Regions from separate parts of the Ancylobacter terrae genome, predicted to be linked through region 3. Evidence: riboswitches for the same ligand, from Rfam matches in the RefSeq annotation. Region 3 holds a riboswitch; each other region holds the start of a gene.
The links. A riboswitch is a leader RNA that binds a small molecule or an ion and turns the genes downstream of it on or off. The one in region 3 is predicted to bind cobalamin.
Positions count from the first base shown of each region.

Region 1 (5,652 bases), on a different contig from region 3:
CCCTTCTCGATCGTCTTCTCCGCCACCTCGGCATCCTGCACCGCCTTGCGCTTCTCCATCTTGGCGCGGTGGCGGGCGGCATCCTCGGGCGAGACGGGATGGGGCGGCGTTCCGGTGTCGGTCATGGCTTCACCTGCAGGGGCAGCCCGGCGACCATGAACAGCACGCGGCCGGCGCGCGCGGCGATGCGCTGGTTCAGCCGGCCCTGCGCGTCGCGGAAGCGGCGGGCGAGGGCGTTGTCGGGAACGATGCCGAGGCCGACCTCGGTCGAGACCACGGCGAGGGGGCCTTCGCGCCGGGCGACCGCCTGTTCCAGCGCGGCGCTCTCGGTGTCGAGATCGGCGTCGGCGAGGAGGCGGTTGCTCAGCCAGAGCGTGAGGCAGTCGATGAGCACCGGCCGGCCGGCGGGCTGCCGGGCGAGGGCGTCGGGCAGGTCGTGCGGGGCGTCGATGGTCTGCCATCCCGCTCCGCGCCGCGCCCGATGCAGGGCGATGCGCTCGGCCATCTCGCCGTCCCAGACCTCGGCGGTGGCGATGTAGGTCCAGGGCGGCGGCAGCGCCTCGACCAGCGCCTCGGCCTGCGCGCTCTTGCCCGAGCGGGCGCCGCCGAGGACGAAGGTGAGGCCCATCACGCCGTCTCAGGCCGCGCGGGCGGCCGGCACCGCATCGGCCTCCGCCGCGAAGCGCGGGCGCAGCGCGCCGGCGAGCGCGCCGAGCAGCACCCAGAACACGAAGCTCGACGCCACCGAGGCGACCACGAAGCTGTGGTACAGCCCTTCCGGGATCGGGCTTTCGAAGCTGTCCGGCTGCGGCGCGCCGATCACATGCGGCACCAGGATCAGCACGACGCCAAGCGCGGCGAACAGCGCCGAGCGCGGCAACACCATCAGCGCGATGCCGGCGGCGGTGGCGGCGGCCGTTCCCGCCCACCAGAGCTGGCGCGCCGCGAGATCGGCCGCCGGCATGGCCGGCAGTTCCGGCGGCAGGCCGAGATTGGGCGCCAGCGTGAAGGCGGCGAAGCCGGCGAGGCCCCAGAACAGGCCGTGGCGCCAGTCCCTGAGGCCGCCGGCGAGTTCGCTCGCGGCGACCAGCAGCAGCGCATAGCCGAAGCCGGTGAGTACCATGAAGATCACGGTGAGGCCGTTGCGCTCCAGCCCGTCGGCCGGGCTCCAGCCTTCGTCGCCATGGTCATGGGCGGGCGCGGCGGTGTCGTGGGTGGGGGCGGGCGCAGCGTCGTGCGTGTGCGGCGCGGCTTCCCCGGCGGCCTCGTAGGTTTCGGCCTGGAGGATCAGAGGCACCGCGGCGACGAGGTGGATGCCGGCGACGACGACGCCCGAGCCAATACCGGCCAGCGCCGCCACGAACAGGATCGTGCGGAACAGAGACATCGATCTTCCCCGCGGCTCAGTGGCAGGGGAAGGCGGTGGCGTGGCGCACGTCGTGCGAGGCGTTGTGCACGGCCTCGATGTGGGAGAAGCCGACGCCGCCGAGCACGACGACGCCCAGCAGGGCGGCGAAGGTGACGGGCAGGACGCGGGCGGCGAGGCTCGCCGTCGCGGCGGCGGTGCCGAGCGGGCGGTGCGAATCGTGGGTCGTCATCGTCATCTCTCCCGGCCCTCCACCCGAGGGCCGCTGGGGTTACGTCGCCGGCCGGTCTCCTGGCTCGCGGGTCGCGGCCGTCCTTCCGCCTTCCCGGCCCGGGGGCCAGTGGCATTGCCGGAAGAAAGGCTCGCCGCTCACAGTTGCGGGGGCAGCCGTGGATTGGCGAGGATCGCCCTCGCCCACCACGTTCCCGTCTTGCGTCCCGTGCGCATCACGGGAACCGACGACTGCGCCGACTATAGACGCGGGCCGGCCCGGCGCAATGGCCCCGCCCTGCGCCGACATCCTCCTTTCAGACGGGGAGGGCGCGCGATGCCGGCTTGCCGGGCGGGCCGATCCGCATTTCAGTGAGCGCATGACCCAGCCGCGCCGCCTGCCCGATGCCGATGCCCTCGCCGCCCTGTTGCTCGGGCGACCGCCGGCGTCGCGCACCCTCGTCGCCATCGCCGGTGCGCCGGGCTCGGGCAAGTCGACGCTGGCCGAGGCGCTCGCCGCGCGCCTGCCCGACGCCGCCGTGCTGCCGATGGACGGCTACCATCTCGACGACGGCGTGCTGGCGGGGCGGGGCCTGCTGGCGCGCAAGGGCGCGCCGGAGACCTTCGACGTCGGCGGCCTCGCGCACATGATCGCGCGGCTCCGGGCGAATGAGGAGGCCGAGATCGCCGTGCCGGTGTTCGACCGGGAGATCGAGATCGCCCGCGCCGGGGCACGGCTGATCCCGCGTTCGGTGCGCACCCTCGTGGTCGAGGGCAACTACCTGCTGCTCGACGAGGCGCCGTGGGCGGAGCTGCGCGCGCGGTTCGACCTGACGGTGATGGTCGAGGTCGCCGAGCCCGAGCTGCGGCGCCGGCTCATCGCCCGCTGGCGCGGCCTCGCCCTGCCGGAGGACGAGGTGGTCCGCAAGGTCGAGGGCAACGACCTGCCGAACGGCCGCCGCCTGCGCGAGCGCAGCGCGCCGGCCGATGTCGTGATCGCGGGGTGAGGGCGCCCCCCGCTGCCTCGTCCGCCCGTCGCATTGACATCGCGCGCCGGCGCGTCCTTAAGTGCGGGCGACCGGCGGTCCCGTCCTCGCGAGGGGAGGGGCCAAGAGGGAATGCGGTGCGGGCTGGCCTTCGTCATGAAGGACGCCCAATTCCGCGGCTGCCCCCGCAACTGTAAGCGGCGAGCCTTTCTCCCGAAAAGCCACTGGCGATGATGCCGGGAAGGCGGGAGGCAGGCGGCGACCCGCGAGCCAGGAGACCTGCCGTCGGTCCGGTCGCGCGTCGGGCGGGGTGCCCTTGATGCGCGCATGGGACCGGCGGACAGCGATGTCGCGCCGCTCTCGCGCGGGCCTGTCCCGCGACCGCCGTGCCCCGTCCGGATGCGATGAGCGGAGCGCGGTGTTGAGCGAAGGTCCAGCCGACACGACCCTGCCGGAGGCGGACAGCGAGGGTGCGAGCGCGCCGGCTATGCCGTGCGGCCTCGCCAGCCCGACCGTGCTGATGGTCTGCACCAGCTGCCGGCGCCCAGGCGACGACGACGCCCTGCCGCGCCCGGGCGAGGACTTCACCCGCGCCGTCCGCACGGCGGCGGAAGGCTCGACCGTCACGGTCAAGGGCATACGCTGCCTCGGCAATTGCTCGCGCGGCCTCTCCGCCGCGCTGACCCGCGAGGGCGGCTGGACCTATGTGTTCGGCGGGCTCGATCCCGACCGCGATGCGCGCGCCCTCGTCACCGGCGCGGAACTCTACGCCGCCGCCGGCGACGGCTTCATGCCCTGGCGCGGCCGCCCCGACATCCTCAAGCGCGGCGTCGTCGCCCGCATTCCCCCGCTCGATTTCCCCGGAGAACCCGAATGAGCGCCGATCTCTCGCGCGTGGAACTTGCACGCGTGCCCTGCACCATCGTCACCGGCTTCCTCGGCTCGGGCAAGACGACGCTGATCCGCCACGCGCTCGCCAACGCCAAGGGCAAGCGCCTCGCGGTGATCGTCAACGAGTTCGGCGATGTCGGCATCGACGGCGACATCCTGAAGGGCTGCGGCATCGAGACCTGCCCGGAGGAGAACATCGTCGAATTGGCCAATGGCTGCATCTGCTGCACCGTGGCCGACGATTTCGTGCCGGCGCTCGACGCCATCCTGTCGCGCACGCCGAAGGTCGACCACATCCTGATCGAGACCTCCGGCCTCGCGCTGCCGAAGCCGCTGGTGCAGGCGTTCCACTGGCCGGCGATCCGAAGCCGCGTCACGGTGGACGGCGTCGTCGCGGTGGTGGACGGCGAGGCGTTGGCCTCGGGCCGCGTCGCGCACGACCACGACGCGCTGGCCGCGCAGCGGGCCGGGGATGCCTCGCTCGACCATGACGACCCGATCGAGGAGGTGTTCGACGACCAGATCGCCTGCGCCGACCTCGTCGTTCTCACCAAGGCCGACCTGATCGACGCCGCCGGCGCCGCGCGCGCCCGGGCCGCGCTCGATGCCGAGCTGCCGAAGGGCGTGCGCGTGGTCAGCGCGACCGGGGGAGAGCTCGATCCGGCGGTGCTGCTGGGGCTCGGGGTCGGCACCGAGGACGACATCGCCAACCGCCGCACCCATCACGACGACGAGGCCGAGCACGACCATGACGATTTCGACAGCGTCGTGCTCGACGTGCCGGAGATCGCCGATCCGGCCGAGCTCGCGGTGCGCATCGCCCGCGCGGCGGAGGCGGTGAATGTGCTGCGGGTGAAGGGCTTCGTGCCGGTCGCCGGCAAGGCGCTGCGGCTGCTGGTGCAGGCGGTGGGGCCGCGGGTGACGCACCAGTATGACCGCGCGTGGGGTGCCGAGCCGCGCGCCGGGCGGCTGGTGGTGATCGGGCTGAAGGGATTCGACCGGGCGCGGGTCGAGCGGGAGCTGGCGGGCGCGCGCGCGGCGGCGTGAGGGGCTGGCGAACTCGCGGAGGTCCCGCGTCCTTCTCGCGGTCATCCCGGACGGCCGAAGCGCCGATCCGGGATCGTCGGGGAGGTTCGCCTTGCGGACGATCCCGGCTGTTCGTTCGGCTTCAGCCGGGATGACCGCGGCGGGCGCCGCCGCCGGGATGCCCGCGCGGGGCGCGTCGACTGGCGGTGTCCCGGCCGGTGTCATATCGACCGGCGTCAGGGCCGGGCAGGTTTCGACGGAGACCGGCAGAGGTCGGTTGTCCGTCATAGCCGGCCTTGTCCCGGCCATCCACGTCTCCTCTAATCGCATGTCACGTCTCTACTCTTCGCCTGTGACGCGGCGCGGGGGCCCGGCACCGAGCCGGTCATGACGAACACGGAACGGATCACCGGGCGCGATGCACCTGCTGACAACCACATCCGCCAGCCTCGACGACCTCGTCGAGCCGGTCGATCTCGGCCAGACGCCGGGCGAGATGGTGGTCGCCTCCTTCACCGACAGCGACCTCGCCGCGCTGGCGGCCGCGTGGGAGGCCGGCGACCGGGAGGCGAGGGTGCCCGATCCGAGGGTGGCGGAAGCCGGAGCCGGCGCGGCACCGAGCCTCCGGCTCGCCCATCTGCGCGACTTGCGCCACCCGATGTCGGCGGATCTGTGGATCGACAAGGTCGCGGTGCGGGCGCGCATCGTCGTCCTGCGCCTGCTCGGCGGGCTCGACTGGTGGCGCTACGGCGCCGAGCGGCTGGCGGGCGAGGCGCGCGCGCGCGGCATCGCGCTGGCGCTGCTGCCGGGCGAGGACCGCGACGACCCGCGCCTTGCCGCGCTCTCGACGCTGCCGGCTGACGAGCTGGATGCGCTGCTCGGCTATTTCCGCGCCGGCGGCCCGGCCAACATGCGCGCGCTGCTCGCGCGGATGGCGGGGCATACGGGCCGTGAGGTCGCGGTGGCGGCGCCACTGCCGGTGCCGCTCGCGGGCTTCTACGAGTGGCGAGCGAGCGGAGCGGTGGCGCCGTCCCCCTCGCCCCCCCGGGGAGAGGGAACTGTCTGTACCGGAGAGGCTCGCGCATCGTCGGCCCATGGCGAGCCGGGGGAAGCCCTTGCCCCGCCGGTGAGAGGGGTGGATGAGGCGGCGCGCCATCCGGAAGACGGTGGCTC
Region 1 covers NZ_JBJGXH010000001.1:667,751-673,402, forward strand. The annotation lists gene cobO (cob(I)yrinic acid a,c-diamide adenosyltransferase) at 1-125, opposite strand, end outside; gene cobU (bifunctional adenosylcobinamide kinase/adenosylcobinamide-phosphate guanylyltransferase) at 122-628, opposite strand; gene ACEUEL_RS03150 (CbtA family protein) at 638-1,387, opposite strand; gene ACEUEL_RS03155 (CbtB domain-containing protein) at 1,404-1,598, opposite strand; cobalamin riboswitch at 1,631-1,841, opposite strand; gene ACEUEL_RS03160 (nucleoside/nucleotide kinase family protein) at 1,957-2,583, shown strand; cobalamin riboswitch at 2,642-2,863, shown strand; gene ACEUEL_RS03165 (DUF1636 family protein) at 2,981-3,439, shown strand; gene cobW (cobalamin biosynthesis protein CobW) at 3,436-4,500, shown strand; gene cobN (cobaltochelatase subunit CobN) at 4,898-5,652, shown strand, end outside.
Region 1: another riboswitch for cobalamin. It lies ahead of ACEUEL_RS03155 (CbtB domain-containing protein); the one in region 3 lies ahead of ACEUEL_RS14860 (energy-coupling factor ABC transporter permease).

Region 2 (5,652 bases), on a different contig from region 3:
CAAATGTTGGAGATGGTCGCGGTCGGGGCGATGGCCATGGTGTTGGAATGGCGCATGCCGGTCGTCACCACCCGCGCGCGCAGTCCTTCCCAGTCGAGCGTGGATGAGCGGTCGAGGTCGAGCGTGCCGCGCGCCTCGGCCAGCAACTCGATGCTGTCGATCGGCAGGATGCCCTTCGACCACAGCGAGCCGTTATAGCTGGAATAGCGCCCGCGCTCGGCGGCGAGATCACAGGAGGCCGAGATGGCGTGGAAGCTCACCGCCTCCATGCTCTCATCGGCAAAACGGATGGCGGCGTCCGAGCCATAGGGAATGCGCAGCGCGTGCAGCGCATCCTGAAAGCCCATGACGCCGAGGCCGATGGGGCGGTGGCGCAGGTTCGAGCGGCGCGCTTCCGGGATGGTGTAGAAATTGATGTCGATGACGTTGTCGAGCATGCGCATCGCCGTCGCGACGGTGCGCGACAGGTGCTCCGGGTCGAGCCCGTCCGGCGTGATATGGGCGAGCAGGTTGACCGAGCCGAGGTTGCAGACCGCGACCTCATCGGCGCTCGTGTTCAGCGTGATCTCGGTGCACAGGTTCGACGAGTGCACCACGCCGGCATGGCGCTGCGGCGAGCGCAGATTGCACGGGTCCTTGAACGTCACCCAGGGGTGGCCGGTCTCGAACAGCATGGTCAGCATGCGCCGCCACAGATCGACGGCGCGGAGCTGCTTGAAGACCTTCATCTCGCCGCGCCCGGCCTTCGCCTCATAGGCCTCGTAGGCGACCCTGAACGCCGGCCCGGAGAGATCATGCAGGTCCGGCGTCTCGTCGGGCGAGAACAGTGTCCAGTGCCCGTCGGCCTCCACACGCTGCATAAACAGGTCCGGCACCCAGTTGCAGGTGTTCATGTCGTGGGTGCGCCGGCGGTCGTCGCCGGTGTTCTTGCGCAGGTCGAGGAACTCTTCGATGTCGATGTGCCAGGTTTCCAGATAGGCGCAGACCGCGCCCTTGCGCTTGCCGCCCTGGTTGACCGCGATGGCCGTGTCGTTGGCGACTTTCAGGAACGGCACCACGCCCTGGCTCTCGCCGTTGGTGCCCTTGATGTGGGCGCCGAGGCCACGCACCCGCGTCCAGTCATTGCCGAGGCCGCCGGCATATTTGGAGAGCAGCGCGTTGTCCTTGATCGACTTGAAGATGTTGTCGAGATCGTCGGACACGGTGGTCAGGAAGCAGGAGGCGAGCTGCGCGCGCGGCGTGCCGGAATTGAACAGGGTCGGCGTCGAGGCCATGAAGTCGAAGGACGACAGCAGCCGGTAGAACTCGATGGCGCGGCCCTCGCGGTCGACCTCGCGCAGGGCGAGACCCATGGCGACGCGCATGAAGAAGGCCTGCGGCAGCTCGAAGCGGGTGCCGCGCGCGTGCAGGAAATAGCGGTCATACAGCGTCTGCAGGCCGAGATAGTCGAATTGCAGGTCGCGCTCGGGCAGCAGGGCGCTGGCGAGCCGGGCGAGATCGAAACGGGCGAGTTCGGGGTCGACGAGCTCCTCGGCGATGCCGCGCGTGATGTAAGCGCGGAAATACTCGCCGTAACGCTCGGCCATTTCGGACTGCGTCGCCTGATCCGGCGTGCCGGCGAGGAAGCTCAGCGCCTCGCGGCGTAATTTGTCGAGCAGCAGCCGGGCGGACACCTTGGCGTAGTTCGGCTCGCGCTCGATCAGCGTGCGGGCGGCGAGGATGGGGGCGAGCGCGAGCTCGTCCTCGCTGATGCCGTCATAGAGATTGCGGCGTGTCTCGGCGAGAATGGCGTCGCTCGAGACCTCGGCGAGGCCGGCGGTGGCCTCGCCGATGACGGCGGCGAGCCGCGCCTCGTCGAGCGGCAGCAGCGTGCCACTCGCCAGTCGCAGGCGCAGCGCGGTGGTGGCCGGCGCCGTCGCCGCGCCGGCTCGGGTCGCCGCGCGTTCGCGGGCACGCTCTTCCCGGTAGAGCACATAGGCGCGGGCGACCTTGTGGTGTTCGCCGCGCATCAGGGCGAGTTCCACCTGGTCCTGCACGTCCTCGATGTGGAAGGTCCGGCCCGCATCGGCGCGGCGGGTGAGACCGGAGACGATCTGCGCGGTGAGGTCCGCGACGATGTCGTGCACGCGGCGCGAGGCCGCGGCGGACGAACCCTCGACGGCGAGAAAGGCCTTGGTGAGCGCGATCGCGATCTTCGCGGGGTCAAAGGGCGTCACCGCGCCATTGCGGCGGATGAGCTGGTAGCCCGGCGTGCTGGCCGGGCCCGCCCCGACCGAGGCGGGAAGAAAAGGCGGTTCGACGACCGGCGCGGTATCGTGAAGGAGAGACATCGGCAAACCCCAATCAGCATTGGGGGCAAAGGCCGAGCGACGCATCGGCGCCACCGACGGCATAGCACCGGCGGACGCGCGAACGCACCACCGGGACACCCCGCCCAGGGACGATTATTCTGTCAGGGCAGGTCTCCTGGCTCGCGGGTCACCACCTCTCGCCCGGCCTTCCCGGAACTCTCGTTCCAGTGACGCGGAATGGACGACAGGCTCGCCGCTTACAGTTGCGGGGGCAGCGCCGGCATTGCCATACACGGCTCACCAGCTTCCCTCTTAGCTCTCTCATCTTGCGATTCGAGAGACCGTGACCACTATATTTAGGGTCCATGCCTGGGCGGTCGTCAAGATCTGGATTGAGGCGGAGGCGCCTTGTCCTCGTCCGTGTGGCGAATGGGCCAGATCATGGTATCGGGAGGCTCCCTCCCAATGTGGAGTTCGCATCCTAAAAGCCACTGCCAAGGTTTAAGACATTGCCGATACTCGCGGCAGTGGCGCCGGCCTTGTCCGGCTCGATGAAGCCCATGGGGTGGCGTGCGCTGTTGTAGAAGGCCTCGGCCTCCCACTGCCTCCAACAGGAAGAGGCGCGGCGGCTTTAGGTTGATCTTTTTGGTATAAGCTTCAGCTCGTCTTCGCTCACTTTGCGATCAAGCCTCGACTGACAAAGGGCCGGGGGCAGGGGATGCGCATCACACGCGTCGCGCTTTCACCGCCGCCGGCGCGACATGGCTTCTCGACGTCGCCGTCCAGCGTGGAAGCTGCCGGGCTCAGGATGAGCGGCCCAGCTGCCGCTCAAGCTGATGCAGGCTCGTCTCGCAGCGCTCGGCGATCTCATCGACATCGTTCTCGGTGACAATGAGCGGCGGGGAGAAGCCCAGCACGTCGCCCATGCAGCGCGCGACGAGGCCATTGCCATAGGCGATGCGGTCGAACGCCATGCCGACCTGCAGGTGCGGATCGAAGGGGGTGCGGCTCGCCTTGTCGGCCACCAGCTCTATGCCCAGCATGAGACCCGCGCCACGCACCTGCCCGACGATGGGCGAGGCGCGGCCGATCCGCTCGAAATGGCCGCGAAGGCGCGCGCCCATCGCCCTCACATGCTCCACGACGTTCATTTCCTCATAAATGGCGAGGGCTTCGAGCGCGACCGCCACGCCCACGGGATGGCCTGAATTGGTGAAGCCATGGCCGAAATTGCCGCCGGCCTTGTTGAACTCCTTCACCGCCTCATAGATGTCCGGCGCCAGGACCACGGCGGAGATGGGGAAATAGGCGGAGGACAGGCCCTTGGCGAGCGCCATCATGTCCGGGCTCGCGCCGACCGTGTCCTTGCCGAACCATTCGCCCGTCCGTCCGAAGCCGCAGACGATCTCGTCGTCGAGAAAGAGGATGTCGTACTTCTTCAGGATCTGCTGGATCCGCGGGAAATAGCCGGCGGGCGGCAGGATGATGCCGCCGCCGGCATTGATCGGTTCGGCAATGAAGGCGGCGATGGAATCGGGTCCCTCGCGCAGGATGAGGGCCTCCAGCTCGCGCGCCAGCCGCTCGACGAAGGCCGCCTCGTCCTCGCCCTCCAGCATGCCGCGATAGGCGTCGGGGCACAGCGTGTGCAGGAAGCCCGGCAGCGGCAGGCCGAACTCACGATGCATGAAGCCGAGGCCGCACATGGAGGCCGCCGCGATGGTGGAGCCGTGGAAGGCCCGGTCGCGCGCGATCACCTTGCGCTTGGTCGGCTTGCCCCGCACCGTGTGGTAGACCCAGGCGAGCTTCACCATGGTCTCGTTCGCCTCCGAGCCGGAGGTGGCGAAATAAGCCTTGCCGCCGGTCATGCCGGTGAGGTCGACCAGCTTCTCGGCTAGCTCCGTCGCCCCCGGCAGGGTGCGCTGGAAGAAGGTGTGGTAGAAACCGAGCTCGGCATATTGCCGGCTTGCCGCGGCGGCGAGGCGCTCATTGGCGAAGCCCAGCGAAGCGCACCAGAGCCCGGCCATCGCGTCGATATAGGGTTTGCCGTCGGCGTCGTAGATGCGGATGCCCTCGCCGCGCGTGACCACGATCGGCCCGTGTTCCTCCATCTGCCGCGGATTGGTCTGCGAGTGCAGGTGGAAGGCGATGTCGCGCCCCTCGAGCGAGTTCGTCATCACGGGCTGGTTCATGGCTCACCTGTCGTGTGTTGATGGCGAATGGTCCGCTGCCGCGCGCGCAATCCGCAGCAGCTCGGGGCCACGCCTTTCGTGAAGAAGTCCGATTTCATCCTGCGTCGCGGGGCGATTTCGCTCGGCGACGCCGGACAAGGGCAGGATGGCTAAGGAGAGGTCGCGTCGTTCAACCGGCCGGCCGATACGGCTACCGTCGCTCCCCGGAGCGGAGCCGATCGCCATTTTCTCCAGAATGCCGCGAGGTTACGGCGGTGTCAATAATTATTCCGTCAAACGGACTTATTAGATGTGGCCGCAGGATCATGGCGTGAGACGCGCCCCGCTTGCCTGATCGAAAACCATGACATCGCTCGCGGGAATCTCCGCACGGACGGCTTCGCCTGGCTGGAGCCGGCAGAATCCGGGCTGCGCCGCGATCAGGGAGCCACCGTCCCAGTCGATGACGATGTGGCTTGATGGCCCCACCGGCTGGACGAGCCGGACCGTGCCGGCGAACGTTCCGCTGCCGAGGCGCACATGCTCGGGCCGCACGCCGACTTCCACCGCCTGTCCCGCGGAAACGGCGAGGGCGGGAGGCAGCCCCAGCACCTGGCTGCCAAGCCGCACCGCCGGGCCGCCCGCATGGGCCTCGACCACGCCGGCGAGCAGCTCGATCTGCGGGTTGCCGATGAAGGAGGCGACATAGCGCGTGGCGGGGCGGGCATAGATCTCCTCCGGCGTGCCGAACTGTTCGACCCGGCCGCGATTCATCACGGCGATCCGGTCGGAGATCGACATGGCCTCTTCCTGGTCATGCGTGACGAACAGCGAGGTGACGCCCAGGCGGCGATGCAACTGCTTCACCTCCGCCCGCATCTTCACGCGCAGCGCGGCGTCGAGATTGGAAAAGGGCTCGTCGAACAGGAAGATGCGCGGCTCGCGCACGATGGCGCGCCCGATCGCCACCCGCTGCTGCTGCCCGCCCGAAAGCTGGGCGGGCAAGCGCTCCAGCACATGCGACAGTTCGAGCGCGGTGGTGACGGCCTTCACCCGGCGGTCGATCTCGGCACGTGGCGTGCCGCGCATGCGCAGGGTGAAGCCGATGTTCTGCGCCACCGTCATATGCGGATAGAGCGCATAGTTCTGGAACACCATGGCGACGTCGCGTTCCACCGGCGAGAGCTCGTTCA
Region 2 covers NZ_JBJGXH010000001.1:2,342,288-2,347,939, reverse strand. The annotation lists gene ACEUEL_RS11290 (ribonucleoside-diphosphate reductase subunit alpha) at 1-2,330, opposite strand, end outside; cobalamin riboswitch at 2,440-2,652, opposite strand; gene ACEUEL_RS11285 (aminotransferase) at 3,095-4,480, opposite strand; gene ACEUEL_RS11280 (ABC transporter ATP-binding protein) at 4,784-5,652, opposite strand, start outside.
Region 2: another riboswitch for cobalamin. It lies ahead of ACEUEL_RS11290 (ribonucleoside-diphosphate reductase subunit alpha); the one in region 3 lies ahead of ACEUEL_RS14860 (energy-coupling factor ABC transporter permease).

Region 3 (5,652 bases):
TGCCGGCCTCGATGCCGTAGATCTTGCCGCCGAGCTGGTCCTTGAACTTGGCGATGTCGGCATAGGTCTTCAGCCCGGCGTCATAGGCCGCCTTCGAGGTGGCGAAGCCGATGCGCGCGCCCGACAGGTTGGTCGCCGCGACCTCGACCTTGCCGGCCTTGACGAGGGGCGCCTGGCTCGGCTCCTGCAGCGGCATCCAGTTGCCGAGGAAGATGTCGCGGTCGCCGTTCTCCAGCGACTTGAAGGTGACGGCGACGGAGAGAACCACCACGTCCGGCTTGTAGCCGAGGCTGGTGAGCAGCTGGCTGGCGATCGCCGTGGTGGCGGTGATGTCGGTCCAGCCGACATCGGAGAAGCGCGGCTTGGCGCAGGCGGCCGGCTCGGCGGCCATGGCGGCCGACGACAGCAGCGCGGCGGATAAGGTGAGGCAGGCAACGAGACGGCGTGAGATCATTGCTGTTCCCTCGGGTTGGCCATCATGCCGCTGACCGGCAGGGCAGGCAAAAGCCTAGCCCCCGCCCCGCCGGCTGATTGACCTGAAACGAAGCGAACACGACGCATTGCGCAGCGTCCCGCCGGGACAGGGCGAATCCCGTCGTCCCCGCGCCTCCCGCTGCGCCCGGCGTTGATCCTCCTCAACGCGCCCCGCCGCGCCCGGCCTCACGCTCCGGGGTCACCCCCGCCGCACGCCGGCCTTGAGACTGTCATGCGCCGGGGCGAGGATGGGCGCCCGCGCAGCCGCTGCGCACGGCACGAGGGAGAAACGGGAATGGTCAACGAAAAGGGCCGCGGCCGGAAAGCCGCCGCGACGCCGCCGGCAGCCGCCGCACCTGAGGTCGCCGCGACCGAGGAGCCCGGCTCCCTTCCCGCCGAGGTGGAGACGACGCTCGCCGACGAACGGCGCGAGGCGGCGCAGGAGGCCGAGCTCTCCGCCGTCGCCGCGATGGCCGCCGATGGCGCCGCCGGCGAGGGGCTGGAGGCGCTGATCGCCGGCGCCGCCCCCGACGATGCGCTGCGCCTGCGCCAGTCCCTCGGCCTGCCCAAGCCCGCCGGCCACCCGCGCGCGACCAGCGACGAGCTGGCCGACGACTGGCGGCGGGGCGGCTATCCGTTCAAGTACAAGATGCTCCGGCGCGACTACGAGCGCGAGAAGTTCATCCTGCAGACCGAACTGCTGAAGCTCCAGTCCTGGGTGAAGGAGGCGCGCCAGCGCGTCATTATCCTGTTCGAGGGGCGCGACGCCGCCGGCAAGGGCGGCGCCATCAAGCGCTTCATGGAGCACCTCAACCCGCGCGGCGCCCGCGTCGTGGCGCTGGAGAAGCCGAGCGAGGTCGAGCGCGGCCAATGGTACTTCCAGCGCTATGTCGAGCACCTGCCGACCACCGGCGAAATCGTGCTGTTCGACCGCTCCTGGTACAACCGCGCCGGCGTCGAGAAGGTGATGGGCTTCTGCTCCGAGGAGGAATACCGCGAGTTCCTGCGCCAGGCGCCGGAATTCGAGCGCAACCTCGCCCGCAGCGGCATCCACCTGTTCAAGTTCTGGTTCTCGGTCAGCCGCGACGAGCAGCGGCGCCGCTTCAAGGAACGCAAGGTCCACCCGCTGAAGCAGTGGAAGCTGTCCCCGGTCGATCTCGCCTCGCTCGACAAGTGGGACGACTACACCCGCGCCAAGGAGGCCATGTTCTTCCACACCGACACGGCGGATTCGCCCTGGACGGTGATCAAGTCGGACGACAAGAAGCGGGCGCGGCTGAACGCCATGCGCTACGTGCTGCACTCGCTGCCCTATACCGGCAAGGACCCCGAGCGCATCGGCCGGGTCGATACGCTGCTGGTCGGCCGCGCCAACACCGTCCATGAGCGCGGCGAGCACGACAACGGCGGCTGAGGCGGCGGCGGGCGACGGCCCGGCTGCCGCGGCGAGGTCCCGAAGGTCCGGCTTGACAGGCGCCCCGATCTCGCAAGTGTGGGCGGGCGCATGGTGTCCGGGCGCGGCGACTCGCCCGGATGAAACGGGAACGGGGAAGAGCGGGGGCCGTAGCGCGGCCGCCGCCCGAAGCCCCGACCGCCCCCGCGACTGTGAGCGGCGAGCCTCCCCCGATACGCCACTGGCCCGAGAGACGGCCGGGAAGGCGGGGGCCGGCGGTGACCCGCGAGTCAGGAGACCGGCCCTGCGCATGGCCCACCTTTTGCGCCGTCGGGTGAGACGGCATCGGAGACAGCTATGCATATCGAACCCGGCCTCGTGGCCGACGCCAAGATCTGGCTGAGCTACGCCACCGCCGCCGCCGCGGGCGGCTACACGCTGAAGCTCGCCGCCGACGCGGCACGCGAGCGCGGCGTCGGCTCGCTGCTGGCGCGCAGCGCGGCGACCACCGCCCTCGTCTTCGCCTTCTTCGAGGTGCTGCCGCACCACCCGGTCGGCGTGTCCGAGGTGCATCTCATCCTCGGCTCGACGCTGTTCCTGATCTTCGGCGTGGCGCCGGCGGCGATCGGCCTCGCCCTCGGCCTGCTGATCCAGGGCCTCTTCTTCGCGCCCTTCGACCTGCCGCAATACGGCATGAACGTCACCACGCTGCTGGTGCCGCTGTTCGCGCTCACCGCGCTGGCGCGGGCCATCATCGCGCCAGATACCCCCTATGTGGAGCTGAAGTACCGGCAGGCGCTAGCGCTCTCCACCACCTACCAGGCCGGCATCGTCGCCTGGGTCGCCTTCTGGGCGCTGTACGGCCAGGGCTTCGGCGCGGAGAACCTCTCGTCGGTCGCCTCCTTCGGCGTCGCCTACATGTCGGTGATCCTGATCGAGCCGCTGGTCGATCTCGCCGTGCTGGCCGCCGCCAAGGCGCTGTCGGGCCTGCGCGGCAGCCCGCTGTTCGAGCGCCGCCTCTACGACGCCGCCTGAACCCCGCTCGCCGCAACGAAAGACGCCGCCGGCCGGTGACGGCGCGGCGGCGTTTTCGTGAGGAGCCGGTGGCAGCCCGGAAGCCGCCGCCGGTCGATGCGCCGGATCAGGCGAGGTCGAAGCGCCCGAGATCGGTCACCTTGGCCCAGACCGCCACGAAGTCGTCGATGAACTTCTTCTGCGCGTCCGCGCTGGCATAGACCTCGGCAAGCGCGCGCAGCACCGAGTTCGACCCGAACACGAGGTCGACCCGCGAGCCGGTCCACTTCGCCTCGCCGGACTTGCGGTCGCGACCCTCATAGACGTCCTTGCCGCCGCCCTGCGCCGTCCACTGCGTGCCCATATCGAGCAGGTTGACGAAGAAGTCGTTGGTCAGAACGCCCGGCCGGTCGGTCAGCACGCCCTTCGACGAGCCGTCGGCGTTGATGTTGATCGCGCGCAGGCCGCCGACCAGCACCGTCATTTCCGGCGCGGTCAGGGTGAGGAGCTGGGCCTTGTCGACCAGCGCCACCTCGGCCGCGACGGTCAGCGAGGGCTTCTGGTAGTTGCGGAAGCCGTCCGCCTGCGGCTCCATCACCGCGAAGGCGTGGATGTCGGTCTGCTCCTGCGTGGCATCGGTGCGGCCCGGCGTGAACGGCACGCGCGCCTCGAAGCCGCCCGCCTTCGCCGCCTGCTCGATGCCGGCATTGCCGGCGAGCACGATGAGGTCGGCCAGCGAAACCTTCTTGCCCCCGGGCGCCTCGGCGTTGAAGCCGGCCTGGATGCCCTCCAGAACCTGCAGCACCTTGGCGAGCTGCTGCGGCCGGTTGACCTCCCAGTCCTTCTGCGGGCTGAGACGCACGCGCGCGCCGTTGGCGCCGCCGCGCTTGTCGCCGCCGCGATAGGTCGAGGCCGAGGCCCAGGCGGTGCCGACCAGTTCGGAGGTGGTGAGCCCGGCGTCCAGCACCTTGGCCTTCAGCGCCGCCGCGTCCGCGTCGTCGATCAGGGGGTGGTCGACCTCCGGCACGTTGTCCTGCCAGATCAGCTCTTCCTTCGGCACTTCCGGCCCGAGATAGCGGGCGCGCGGGCCGAGATCGCGGTGGGTGAGCTTGAACCAGGCGCGGGCGAAGGCGTCGGCGAACTCCTGCGGCTGCTCGAGGAAGCGGCGCGAGATCTTCTCGTAGGCGGGATCGAAGCGCAGCGACAGGTCGGTCGTCAGCATGCGCGGCTTCTGCTTCTTCGAGGCGTCGTGGGCGAGCGGAATATCCTCCGGCCCGTCCTTGGCCTCCCACTGGATGGCGCCGGCGGGGCTGCGGGTCTGCACCCATTCGAACTTGAACAGGTTCTCGAAGAACAGGTTGGTCCACAGCGTCGGGTGCTGGGTCCAGGTCACCTCGATGCCGCTGCTGATGGTGTCGCCGCCCGAACCCGAGCCGTAGCTGCTGATCCAGCCCAGCCCCTGCGCCTCGAGCCCCTCATCCTCCGGCACCGGGCCGACATAGGTCGTGGCCGCCGCGCCGTGGGTCTTACCGAAGGTGTGGCCGCCGGCGATCAGCGCCACCGTCTCCTCGTCGTCCATCGCCATGCGGGCGAAGGTCTCGCGGATGAAGGCCGCCGCCGCGAGCGGGTCGCCGCTGGCGTTCGGGCCTTCCGGATTGACGTAGATGAGGCCCATCTCGGTGGCCCCGAGCGGGTTGGCGAAGTTCTCCAGCTGGCGGTGCGCCAGCCACTCGCCCTCGACGCCCCAGTTGATGTCGAGGTCCGGCTCCCAGCTGTCCTCGCGGCCGGCGGCGAAGCCGAAGGTGCGGAAGCCCATCGTCTCCAGCGCGACGTTGCCGGTGAGGATGAGGAGGTCCGCCCAGGAGATCTTCTGGCCGTATTTCTGCTTGATCGGCCAGAGCAGGCGTCGCGACTTGTCGATATTGACGTTGTCCGGCCAGGAATTGAGCGGGGCGAAGCGCTGCTGCCCGCGCCCGCCGCCGCCGCGCCCGTCGGCGAGGCGATAGGTGCCGGCGGCGTGCCAGGACATGCGGACGAACTGCGGCCCGTAATGGCCGAAATCGGCCGGCCACCAGTCCTGCGAATCGGTCATCAGCTTGCGCAGGTCGTTCTTCAGCTCGGCATAGTCGAGCTTGGAGAATTCCTCGCGGTAGCTGAAGCCCTGCCCCAGCGGATCGGTCTTGGCGGAATGCTGGCCGAGGATGTCGAGGCGCAGCTCGTTCGGCCACCAGTCGCTGTTCTGGCGGGGCCCGCGACCGTGGGCGACGGGGCACTTGCCCACGCTGTCGTCAGTCTTGGCGTCCATGTTGCTCTCCGATCATGGCAGTGCTGAAGGTGCGGTGCGCCCGGGCGCACAAGAGTGGCCGGTGCGGATGACAGGCGTGGGACGGTGCGCGCCCGTGCCGGACCGCGCAATCCGTAGATGGCACGATCACGCGGCCAAGCCCGTGGAATGGCGGTATCGGCATGGGCGGCTCCCTCGTCGCCGCCTTCATAGCAAAGCCCTTTCATTATATTAATTCCGATTTTCTGATCAGCCCGATAAGATGAACTTATCGTCGCCGGCCGATCCTTGTGCCCGCCTCGCTTCGGCGGTCGTGCGGCGCCGGGGGGCTTCTCCAAATGCCGCCGGAATCATAGGCTAGGTATGATGAGGCGCACCGCCCGATCGGCGGCGCGCGACAGGGTGGTCGGGGTCGGTCCGTTCGTGCAGCCAAAGTCCCGTTGGATCGGTCGCCTCCTCAAGCCGGCACTGATGGCCGCCATCGTCG
Region 3 covers NZ_JBJGXH010000002.1:116,556-122,207, forward strand. The annotation lists gene choX (choline ABC transporter substrate-binding protein) at 1-454, opposite strand, end outside; gene ppk2 (polyphosphate kinase 2) at 770-1,888, shown strand; cobalamin riboswitch at 1,963-2,188, shown strand; gene ACEUEL_RS14860 (energy-coupling factor ABC transporter permease) at 2,225-2,902, shown strand; gene katG (catalase/peroxidase HPI) at 3,009-5,186, opposite strand; gene ACEUEL_RS14870 (CHASE2 domain-containing protein) at 5,532-5,652, shown strand, end outside.

Region 4 (5,652 bases), on a different contig from region 3:
AAAGCGAAAAGCCTTCCTCGTCGCGGAACTCGAAGGTGGCGGCGACGGGCAGCGGCTCGGCGATGCCGGTGGATTCGATCAGCAGGTAATCGAACCGTCCCTCGCCCGCGAGCCGGCGGACCTCGGCCAGCAGGTCGTCGCGCAGCGTGCAGCAGATGCAGCCATTGGTCATTTCGACCAGCGTCTCCTGCGTGTGCGACAGGTTGGCGCCGCCCGAGCGCACCAGCTCGGCATCGATGTTCACCTCCGACATGTCGTTGACGATGACGGCGACCCGCAGCCCTTCGCGATTGGCCAGCGCATGGTTGAGCAGCGTGGTCTTGCCGGCACCGAGAAAGCCGGACAGAACCGTTACCGGAAGACGTGAGTCCATCATCAATGCGCTCTCCACGTGTATAATGATACATTGTATCATTCACATGCATGAGCGATCCGTTCAAGTGAGCCTGTCGGCTCCTGCACACATCACACGTGGACGGGGACTGGCCGATGGTCGGCGTCGACCGCCACCATGACGAACGTGCCGGTACCGCACCGATAACGCTCGCCGGTGCCGAGGTTTTCCGACCACAGGCGTGTCTCCACGGTCATCGAGCTGCGCCCTGCGCGTGCCCGCCGGGCCTCAACCTCGATGATCGCGCCGGGCCTGATCTCGCGCGCGAACGCGACCGCCGGCGCCGCGGCCATGACCACGGCGCGGCGCGAATGCCCGGCCGCCGCGATGAAGGCAACCCGATCCATGAGAGCGAGGCCGGCACCCCCGAAGAGGGTGCCGTGATGGTTGGTGGCGCCGGGAAAGACGATGTCGATCAGGCGTGTCGTCACCGCGGCCGCAGCCCCGCTCATTCGGCTGCCCTCGCGAGAGGACCGCGCAGGCGACGCGCCGCCGCCACCATATTGATGAGCGCCGGACGCACCCCTCCCATTGCCGCGTCTTCAGCCCGCAATCGGGATTGACCCAGATTTGCGCTGCCGCGAGCCGTTGCGCCGCCCGCTCCAGCAGTTCGACCATCTCCTCGACCGGCGGCACGCGCGGCGAGTGGATGTCGTAGACCCCCGGCCCGATCTCGTTGGGGTAGCGATCGTCGACGAAGGCGTCGAGCAGCTCCATCTTCGAGCGCGAGGTCTCGATGGAGATGACGTCGGAATCCATGGCCGCAATGGCGGCGATGATGTCGTTGAACTCCGAGTAGCACATATGGGTGTGGATCTGCGTCGCGTCACGCACGCCCGAGGCGCACAGCCGGAAGCTCTCCACCGCCCAGTCGAGATAGGCCGCCCAGTCCGCGCGGCGCAGCGGCAGGCCCTCGCGGATCGCCGCCTCGTCGATCTGGATCATCGCCGCGCCGGCGGCCTCGAGGTCGGTCACCTCGTCGCGGATGGCGAGCGCGATCTGCCGGCAGGCGAGGCTGCGGGGCACGTCGTCGCGTACGAAGGACCAGTTGAGGATGGTCACCGGCCCCGTGAGCATGCCCTTCATCGGCCGCTCGGTGAAGCCTTGGGCAAAGCGCCACCACGCGACGGTCATCGGCGCGGGGCGCGAGACATCGCCGAACAGGATTGGCGGGCGGACATAGCGCGAGCCGTAGCTCTGCACCCAGCCATGCTTGGTGAAGGCAAAGCCCGAGAGCTGCTCGCCGAAATACTGCACCATGTCGTTGCGCTCGAACTCGCCATGCACGAGCACATCGAGCCCGATCTCCTCCTGCCAGCGAATGGTGCGGGCGGTTTCCTGCTTCAGGAACGCCTCATACGCCGCATCGCTTAGTTCACCCTTGCCATGGGCGGCGCGCGCCTTGCGCACCTCCGGCGTCTGCGGGAAGGAGCCTATGGTCGTGGTGGGGTAGAGCGGCAAGCCGAGGCGGGCACGCTGCCGTTCGGCGCGATGGGTGAAGGGGCTGGCGCGGCGCGCATCCTCGGGCGTGACGGCCGACAGGCGTGCGGCGACGGCGCTATCGTGCACCTTGGTCGAGGTCTTGCGGGCCTCGGCGGCTCTGGCCGAGGCGGCGAGCTTGCCGAGCACCACCTCCCGCCCGCCCGCGAGCGCGGTGCCCAGCGTGACGAGTTCGTCCATCTTCTGCACGGCGAAGGCGAGCCAGCTCTTCACATCCGGATCGAGCCCCGTCTCCGGCTCGAGGTCGATCGGCACATGCAGCAGCGAGCAGGACGGGGCGATCTCGACATGGTCGGTGCCGCGCTTGCGCACGAAGGGTTCGAGCGTGTCGAGCAGCTTCGGCAGGTTGGCGCGCCAGACATTGCGCCCGTCGATGACGCCGAAGGAAAGAACGAGCCCCGCCCTCGCCTTGTCCGCCACCTCGCGCAGTTGCCCGGCGCCTCGCACCAGATCGAGATGCAGCCCGGCGACCGGCAGGGAAAGCGCGGTGTCGAGATTGTCGCCCAGCCGGCCGAAATAGGGGGTGAGCATGATTTTCAGCCGGGGCAGTGCATGGGCGAAGAAGCCATAGGCCTCGCGTAATGCGGCGCGGGCGGCGTCATCAAGGTCCGTGACGAGACAGGGCTCATCGATCTGCACCCAGTCCGCTCCCGAGGCGGAGAGCCGGCGCAGCACCTCGACATAGACCGGCAGCAGATCGCCGAGCAGCGAGAGCGGGTCGAGCCCCGGCTCCGTCGCCTTGCCGAGCGTGAGGAAAGTCACGGGGCCGAGCAGAACGGGGCGCGTTTCATAGCCCAGCGCCTTCGCCTCGCGGTACTCCTCGACCGGCTTGGCGGAGGTGAGCGCGAAGCGCTGTCCCGGCGCGAATTCCGGCACCATGTAGTGATAGTTGGTGTCGAACCATTTGGTCATTTCCAGCGCCGGGACGCCATGCTCACGGCCGTGCGAATGACCATGGACACATACGGCTTCATCACCCTGCGCCCCGCGCGCCATGGCGAAATAGGTGTCGAGCGGCACCGGCCCGCCGGTCCAGCCATAGGCCGGCGGAATCGCCCCCACCATCACCGCCGTATCGAGCACGTGGTCGTAGAGCGAGAAGTCGTTGGAGGGGATGTTGGTGACGCCCAGCGCCTTCTGCCGTGCCCAGTTGGCGGCGCGCAGGCGCGCGCCCACCTCCAGCAGCGCCGGCGCATCGCTCTTGCCGGACCAGTAGCTTTCGAGCGCGCTTTTCAGCTCGCGGCACGGACCGATGCGCGGCGTGCCGAGGGTGGAAACCGGCACCGTGCCGGCGGAAGAAGGACAGTTCATCGGCTAACCCCAATCAGGATTGGGGGCAAAGGCCGAGCGGACGCGAGGCGCGGCCACGGGCGCACGGCACCGGTGGACGCGCGAACGCACCACCGGGACACCCCGCCCAGGGACGATTATGCTGTCAGGGCAGGTCTCCTGGCTCGCGGGTCACCGCCTCTCGCCCGGCCTTCCCGGAACTTTCGTTCCAGTGACGCGGAATGGACGACAGGCTCGCCGCTTACAGTTGCGGGGGCAGCGCCGGCATTGTCCCGAAAGACTCACCGACTTCCCTCTTAGCTGCGGCGCCAAGAACGCCGCAGAACCATGACCCGCGCAGGATGCCCCTATGGAGGCGACAGGTCAACTGACATAAAGACATGTTTATGTCGTCATATGACGTGCCATCTGGCGGTTCCTCGCGCGGGGGCTTCCAGATGCCTGATCTGGTGGCTCACCACCGTCACCGTCACGCACAGTTCGCCGGCGGCCCGGCGGAAGCTGAGATGGCGCGTCGTGGCCTAGAAGGCGCGGGCGGCCTTCAGCGAGGGCAGCTCACGCCTCGCGATGATCCCTGTTCCGGGCCCTCAGATGACGACGAAGTGGGCGTCCGTCGGCCGCATGTCGTTGACCGGAATCATGTCCTGCGGGCAGGCCGAGAACACGACGATCAGGTCCATCTCGGCACGCAGCGTGACGTACTGGCCTGCCTGGCTGACCGGAGGCTGGAACGAAAGACGGCCGTCCGCATGGACGGGCACGTTCATGAACAGGTTGAGCGGGCTCGGGGTGCCGCGTCCCGAAACGCCCCGCTTCGCCAGTTCGTCCCTGAGATTGTCCGTGCAACTGTCATGGTGCCCGACGGCCCCGAGCTGCCGGTAACGGTGCTCGTCGCAGGCGGCGATCAGCAGGTCGTGGATGCCGGGCGTGGTGTCCTCCACGACGCTCAGCATCGGATTGCGGCGATTGCTGACCAGCGTGTCGCCGACTTTCGGGATGATCCGCAGCAGCGACGCCCGGCTGTGCTCCATCGACAGATGTTCTTCGATGTCGACAGCGTTGAAGGCCCAGGTGTCGACCACCTGCTTGCCGTGCGTGTTGATGACGCGCACGCAAGCGCCCCGGGAGACATAGGCCGACGCGCCCCGCCGCGCGGGGATGGTCTGGAGATTGGCCACGGGCTCGATCGTCACGTCGCTCATTGCAAGCTCCTTGGGATTTTGCGTCGCGGCCACGAGGACCCACCGCTCAATTCGAATCCATTCATTTGATCTGAGTTTACTATTACGAATTGATACGATGCCGGCATGCAGCTGCGCCATCTGGACTATCCAAGTGGGGCAATGCCGGCGGCCTCAGTCCCTTCCGACAGGGGGCGCTGCCGGCGGCTCTCCTCCCGCCCGGTAGAGTTCGACCTCGACCAGCAGAGACTGCGCGGAAGGCCCCTGGCCGAGCGCGGAGGTACCTTCGTCCCGGGTGAGGACGTTCGGATTTCCGTTCAGTTCGAGCGCCCCCGAGGCACCCGCCTCATCGGCCAGATACCAGGCGCCCGTCGCCAGATGCGCGACCCCCGGCAGCAGGTCGGGCGTGGTCACCGCGCCGGCAAGGCAGGCCCCTCGCCCGTTGAACACCCGGACGACGTCACCGTCGCGGATGTTGCGGGCGCGGGCGTCCTCGATATTCATCAGGATCGGCTCGTGGCCGGCGATCTTCGACAGCCGGCTGACCTGCGCGTTGTCGAGCTGGCTGTGAAGCCGTGTCGCCGGCTGTCCGGACAGCAGATGAAGCGGATAGGCGCCGGCTCCGGTCGCGCCGAGCCATTCCTTCGGCGGCAGCCAGACGGGGTGACCGGGGCAATCGGCATAACCGAAGCGGGCGATGGCCTCGCTGAAGATCTCGATGCGGCCCGACGGCGTTGCCAGCCTGAACCGGTCGGGATCGTTGCGAAAGCTCTCGAACAGCGTGAAGGCCTTTTCCGGCGGCGGGATCTCGGCGAAGCCCCTCTCCCAGAAAGCGTCAAAGAGCGGCAGGTCGACATCCTGGGCGAGGGCCCGCTCGCGACAGCGCTCATAGGCGTGCCGCACCCATCCCGCGATATCGCGCCCCTCCGTGTAGGCGGCCTCGACACCCATGCGGGCCGCGAGATCGCTGAAGATGTCGTAGTCGTTGCGGGCGGCGAATTGCGGCGGCACGAGTTGGGGCATCGCGACGAGAAAGCGGTCGCGTGGGGAGGCGCCGATATCGTCGCGCTCGAAGCTCGTCGTGGCCGGCAGCACGATGTCGGCGTGGCGGGCGGTCGCCGTCCACCAGATGTCCTGCACGACGATGGTGCGCGGCCGCTGCCACGCCCGTATCAGGCGGTTGAGGTCCTGATGGTGGTGGAACGGGTTGCCCCCGCACCAGTAGACGAAGCGGATGTCCGGGAAGGTGACGCTGCTCCCGTTGAACGGGATGGTGCGGCCGGGCTC
Region 4 covers NZ_JBJGXH010000001.1:2,350,594-2,356,245, forward strand. The annotation lists gene zigA (zinc metallochaperone GTPase ZigA) at 1-376, opposite strand, end outside; gene ACEUEL_RS11305 (acyl-CoA thioesterase) at 466-846, opposite strand; partial or broken gene metE (5-methyltetrahydropteroyltriglutamate--homocysteine S-methyltransferase) at 843-3,205, opposite strand; cobalamin riboswitch at 3,317-3,529, opposite strand; partial or broken gene ACEUEL_RS11315 (hypothetical protein) at 3,577-3,690, opposite strand; gene ACEUEL_RS11320 (DUF1989 domain-containing protein) at 3,772-4,386, opposite strand; gene ACEUEL_RS11325 (molybdopterin guanine dinucleotide-containing S/N-oxide reductase) at 4,540-5,652, opposite strand, start outside.
Region 4: another riboswitch for cobalamin. It lies ahead of metE (5-methyltetrahydropteroyltriglutamate--homocysteine S-methyltransferase); the one in region 3 lies ahead of ACEUEL_RS14860 (energy-coupling factor ABC transporter permease).